DNA from 2 places in the Macrococcus epidermidis genome. Region 1 is predicted to be linked to the other one. Evidence: riboswitches for the same ligand, from Rfam matches in the RefSeq annotation. Region 1 holds a riboswitch; the other holds the start of a gene.

Region 1 (3,218 bases):
TTCTAAAATCGCACCGTAACGGATCGCATCATAGATTTGTGGTTCTTTCTCACGAGAAAGGTCGATTGTCTTCGCGTAACATCCACCTTCGATATTGAATACACCATTATCGTTCCAGCCATGTTCATCATCACCGATTAATTTGCGGTGTGGGTCAGCTGATAAAGTTGTTTTACCTGTTCCTGATAAACCGAAGAATAACGCAACGTCTTTATTTTCACCAACGTTTGCTGAACAATGCATACTCATTACACCTTGTGTTGGTAATAAGTAGTTCATTACACCGAAGATACCTTTTTTCATTTCTCCAGCATATTCAGTACCACCGATTAAGATAATTTTATGTTTGAAACTTGTAATGATAAATGTTTCAGAATTTGTACCATCGATTTTTGGATCTGCTTTAAAGTGTGGCGCAGAAATGATAGTGAAGTCTGGATCGATTAAGATACCTTCATTGAATGTTTCAGGTCGGATAAACATTGTACGTGCAAATAAGTTATGCCATGCTAACTCATTGATGACGCGTAAATTTAATTGAGTAGCAGGATCTGCACCTGCATAACCATTGAATTCATAAACTTTATCTTTTGTTCCTAAATAGTCTAAAACGCGGTCTAATAATTTTAAGAAGATATCTTCAGAGATAGGTTGGTTGATTGTACCCCAGTCGATTTGGTCTTTTGTTTCTTCTTCTTCAACGATAAATTTATCTTTTGGTGAACGACCTGTATATTTACCAGTTTCAGTTCTGACAGCACCTGACTCTGTTAATACACCTTCACGATTTGCTAAAATTTCGTTGATTAACTGTGTTCTTGATAATTGATTTAATACGCTATCACTCTTTAATAAGTTATCTAGTTTACCAAAGATTTGTTCGCTCATTAAAAGGTCCCCCAAGTTTATATTTTCTGCTGATGTAAGCAGTTTCATGAAATAGTATAACATAAGGTTTTAAGTGTTACATTAAATATAAATAAAATTTTATAGATAAAATATTATTCAGAAAATTTGTGAATCAATCCGATATATTGACAGTGTACAAAAAGTTTAGTATTATCTAACTTGCGGATTCTCTTATCCAGAGTGGTGGAGGGACATGGACCCTTTGAAGCCCAGCAACCCTTAACTTCATTGTTAAGTAAGGTGCCAAACCGTTTGCAGACAGCTGTCTGAACGATAAGAGCAGAATGGACTAATTATGTATAATTAGCCTTCTCTCTTAATAGGAGAGAGGGCTATTTTTTATTTATAGCTTGAACCGTGAAATATATATTTATTAGGAGTGTTTATAAATGACAGATCGTAAATTATTTACGTCAGAATCAGTAACAGAAGGACATCCAGATAAAATTGCTGACCAAATTTCAGATGCAATCTTAGATGCAATTCTTACAGGAGATCCAAAAGCACGTGTAGCGTGTGAAACATCAGTAACAACAGGTATGGCATTAATCGCAGGTGAAATTACTACATCAACATATGTTGATATTCCTAAAGTAGTACGTGATACTGTAAAAGAAATCGGATATACACGTGCTAAATTCGGCTATGACTTCCAGACGATGGCAGTACTTACTGCAATCGATGAGCAGTCGCCTGATATTGCTCAAGGGGTAGACCGTGCATTAGAAGACCGTGGTAACTTATCTGACTCAGATATCGAATCAATCGGTGCTGGTGACCAAGGTTTAATGTTTGGATTTGCATGTAATGAAACTGAAAGCTTAATGCCTTTACCAATTTCATTATCTCATGAATTAGCACGCCGTCTGACTGCAGTGCGTAAAGATGGCACTTTAGAATACTTACGTCCAGATGGTAAGACACAAGTTACTGTTGAGTATGACGAAGCGGGTAAACCGAAAAGAATTGACACGATCGTTATCTCATCTCAACACCATGAGAAGATTGAATTAGAACAAATTCAGGCTGATATTAAAGAACACGTTATTAAACCAGTTGTTCCAGCTGAATTAATTGATGAAGAAACAAAATATTTCATCAATCCAACTGGTCGTTTCGTAATCGGTGGACCTCAAGGGGATGCTGGTCTTACTGGCCGTAAGATTATCGTAGATACTTACGGCGGATATGCGCGTCACGGTGGTGGTGCATTCTCTGGTAAAGATGCGACTAAAGTTGACCGTAGTGGTGCTTATGCAGCGCGTTATGTTGCGAAGAACATCGTTGCAGCAGGTCTAGCTGACAAATGTGAAGTACAATTAGCTTATGCGATCGGTGTAGCACAACCCGTATCTATTTCAGTTGAAACTTATGGTACTTCTGAATACACTGAACAACAACTTGTTGATGCAGTACGTAAAACATTCGACTTACGTCCAGCAGGTATCATTCAGATGTTAGATCTTCGCCGCCCAATTTATAAACAAACAGCTGCTTACGGTCACTTCGGTCGTACAGATGTTGATTTACCATGGGAAGCGACAGATAAAATTGAAGATTTAAAAGCAAATTTAAATAAATAGAGGCAGGGATAGAAGTGTTCTGCCACAAGCAAAAACCGGACAAAACTAATAAATCGTTCTTTGATTTATAGTTTTTGTTCGGTTTTCTGTCGTAGTGGCCACTTCTATTCCGCCGTTTTAGCTTTATTCGTAGGATGAAAAAAGACTACCTCATGCGAGATAGTCAATAAAAAAATATTAAGCTTCTTCAGTTTCTTCTTCAGTAGTCTCTTCTTCAGCATCATCTTCAGTAGTTTCTTCTTCTGTAGCAGCATCATCTTCAGTAGCTTCTTCTTCAGTTGTTGCTGCATCTTCAGTTTTTGCGTCGTCAGTTTTTTCCTCTTCACCACATGCACCTAATAATAATGCTGATGCGAAAGTACCTGCTAATAATAAACGTTTATACATTGCCATGGTATCATCCTCCGAGAAAATTTAATTTTGCCCAAAAATATTTTTAGGACACTTAAATTATTTCATATCATTATTAATTAAGAATTTATATTTTATTAAACATTGTTAATCTTTGTTCAGAATATTAATTTCTTATTAATATTTTTAATTAGAGTAAACTTTCACAAATTACTTTCATATTTTCGATGAAGTTCTTCTGAAATTTCATTATAATAAAGGAAATACGGTTAGAAAGGTGAATGATATGTCAGTAGAAGTAGGAAGTACTTTATTTTATGTGTTAATTGGTTTAGGTGTCCTGGCTTTATTATTCTTCGTCTTATGGTTACTCGC
Region 2 (3,218 bases), 1.2 Mb from region 1:
TTGAGATCAATAAACGTGCATTTAATAACGGCATGGATTATACGACAACACTAGTTACTGAAGGAAAGATTAAAGCTGCGCTGTTAGAAGAGATTGGTCGAATGAGCGATGGAGATTCTGTTAAGATGGGCATGTTCTATATATCTGACCGTGATATTGTAAAATCTTTAATCAATGCAAGTAAACGTGGTGTTGATGTGCAGTTGATATTAGATGTGAACAAAGAAGCATTCGGTAAAGAAAAACCGGGCATTCCGAATAAACCTGTAGCGCATGAATTAATTGCAAAGTCAGATGATAACATCAAGATTAAATGGGCAGTGAGTCATGGCGAACAGTATCATGCGAAATTTACATTACTTGAGGATAAGGATAAGCATAAATCGACTTTAATTTTAGGTAGTGCGAATTTAACAAGACGTAATGTCGGTGACTTAAATCTAGAGACGGATGTTATGATTTCTGGACAATCGAGCTTACCAGTATTTACTAAGATTGATCAGGATTTTGATGCGAAATGGGATAATACATATGCGCATGTGACAGATCATTATGATGTAAAGAAGGATCCTTCATTCTTAAAATCCGTGATTTATCGCATTCAGGAGTTTAGTGGATTATCAAGTTTTTAATAATAGTATTTGATGGCCGACAAACTGGATTTATCGGCCAAGAATCCACAAAATTAGAGGAAAATCGAAAATGATGGCCGATAAACTGGATTTATCGGCCAAGAATCCACAAAATTAGAGGGAAATCAAAAATGATGGCCGACAAACTGGATTTATCGGCCAAGAATCCACAAAATTAGAGGAAAATCGAAAATGATGGCCGACAAACTGGATTTATCGGCCAAGAATCCACAAAATTAGAGGGAAATCGAAAATGATGGCCGATAAACTGGATTTATCGGCCAAGAATCCACAAAATTAGAGGAAAATCGAAAATGATGGCCGACAAACAGCATTTATCGGCCAAGAATCCACAAAATTAGAGGGAAATCAAAAATGATGGCCGACAAACTGGATTTATCGGCCAAAAAAACCATCTCAAAATTTTTTTAAAAATTGTGTTGACAGATATTTTGATTCACTGTAACATGTAAAACAACTTAATAAATATTTTATCAAGAGAGACAGAGGGATATGGCCCGATGAAGTCTCAGCAGCGGACTCTAATTTAGAGCACTGTGCTAATTCCATCAAGCTCACGCTTGGCAGATAAATTCGGACGTGTAACGTGCATTTAGCTACCAGCTGAGTGCACGTTTTTTATTTTGGGAGGAGAAAAAATGGGAATCATTGAAATTGATCACGTGACTAAAACGTATCAAACAAAGAAAGGTCTGATTAATGCGCTAGATGATGTATCGCTTTCAATTGAGAAGGGTCAAATATACGGTATTGTTGGATATTCAGGTGCTGGGAAATCTACTTTACTCAGATTAATTAATCGACTTGAAGCACCATCTTCTGGTTATGTTTATGTCGAAGGTAGAGATATCGTTGGATTAAAAGAGAAGGATTTACGTAAACAGCGTCAAAATATCGGCATGATATTTCAGCAGTTTAATTTATTTAAAGCAAAGACTATCAGTGATAATATTCGTTATCCTTTAAAGCTAACGAAACAATATACTAAAGCTGAAATCGAGCAGCGAGTAGACGAATTACTGGCATTTGTCGGTCTTGCTGATAAGAAAGACGATTACCCAAATCAATTATCCGGTGGACAGAAGCAGCGTGTAGGTATTGCAAGAGCGTTAGCAACAAATCCTGATATATTACTTTGTGATGAAGCAACAAGTGCGCTGGATCCTGAAACGACAGATGAAATATTAAACCTGTTAAAAGATATCAATGAAAAGCTTAATATCACGATAGTGATTATTACCCATGAGATGGAAGTTGTGAAATCAATTTGTGATGAAGTGGCTGTAATGGAAAAGGGCAGAGTGGTTGAGAGTAACAAAGTATTTGAACTATTTACTACACCTGTTCATCCAACAACAAAGCGTTTTGTGCATAGTGTACTAAATGATGACATTCCTAAAGATATTAATGTTACGAATCGTAAACTATATCGCTTTATCTTTAATCATGAGCAAATTCTTGAGCCGGTATTGAGTAAGATTGGTAGAGCAAATCATGTTGATTTTAACATTTTGTATGGCGGTATAACCGAGTTAACTGATAGATTATTTGGTAATTTATTAATTGAAGCAGTTGGTGATGTTCAAAATATTCAAAGTGCCTTATCAGAAATTACACAGCACGGCATAGAAATAAGGGAGGTAGAAGGATTTGAAAACTGATTTAAGTACATTCTGGCCAGTAATATTAGAGCACACGATCAGTACACTCATCATGGTAGCAATTACTTTAGTGCTGGCTACACTGATTGGTTTACCGTTAGGCATACTGCTCTATGCAACTGGTAAGGGTAATATTTTAGAAAATAAAGTGTTAAATACAATTTTGAATGCAATGATCAATACGATTCGACCGATTCCATTTATTATTTTCCTCGTAGCACTGATTCCGATTACAAGATTTTTAGTAGGTACATCTATCGGAATCTGGGCAGCGATATTTCCGATGACGTTAGCTGCATCATTATCTATTGCACGTGTTGTGGAAAACAATATCGTTTCAGTAGATCGAGGTGTAATTGAAGCGGCACAATCTATGGGGTCAAGTAAATTTGATATTTTATTCAAAGTATTAATTCCGGAAGCAGCAGGAGCACTCATTCTAGGCTTAACATTTACTACCGTATCACTCATCGAGTTCTCTGCAGTAGCAGGTCTAGTTGGTGCTGGTGGTATAGGATATCTCGCTTTTACATATGGCTACCAGCGTTTTGACGTTGCAGTCATGTTTATTACAGTTTTAATTTTGATTGTCTTAGTACAAATCACACAATTTATTGGTAACAAAGTAGCAAGCATATATACAAGTCGTTTATAAAAAAAGGAGAATGAAAAGATGAAAAAATTATTCGTATTATTTTTGAGTTTAATCGTAGTGCTAGCAGCATGTGGTAGTAAGAAAGATGAAAAGACAGTTAAGATCGGTGTAACTGGCGTAGACTCTAAAGTCTGGGAAGTTGTTAAGAAAGAAGCAGAGAAAGATGGCATAAAAATTGAATTTGTTGAATTCCAGGATTACACTGCACCAAACAATGCGCTTGCAGAAGGTGAAATTGATTTAAATGCA

The links. A riboswitch is a leader RNA that binds a small molecule or an ion and turns the genes downstream of it on or off. The one in region 1 is predicted to bind S-adenosylmethionine.
Region 2: linked by a shared signal. The riboswitch ahead of KFV12_RS03390 (methionine ABC transporter ATP-binding protein) and the one ahead of metK (methionine adenosyltransferase) in region 1 are both predicted to bind S-adenosylmethionine.

Annotation. Positions count from the first base shown of each region.
Region 1 is NZ_CP073819.1:1,897,874-1,901,091, reverse strand. Features, by position in the region: gene pckA (phosphoenolpyruvate carboxykinase (ATP)) at 1-888, opposite strand, end outside; SAM riboswitch class I at 1,078-1,189, shown strand; gene metK (methionine adenosyltransferase) at 1,299-2,492, shown strand; gene KFV12_RS10010 (hypothetical protein) at 2,670-2,885, opposite strand; gene KFV12_RS10005 (nuclease-related domain-containing protein) at 3,130-3,218, shown strand, end outside.
Region 2 is NZ_CP073819.1:621,000-624,217, forward strand. Features, by position in the region: gene KFV12_RS03385 (phospholipase D family protein) at 1-632, shown strand, start outside; SAM riboswitch class I at 1,121-1,227, shown strand; gene KFV12_RS03390 (methionine ABC transporter ATP-binding protein) at 1,298-2,314, shown strand; gene KFV12_RS03395 (methionine ABC transporter permease) at 2,304-2,969, shown strand; gene KFV12_RS03400 (MetQ/NlpA family ABC transporter substrate-binding protein) at 2,988-3,218, shown strand, end outside.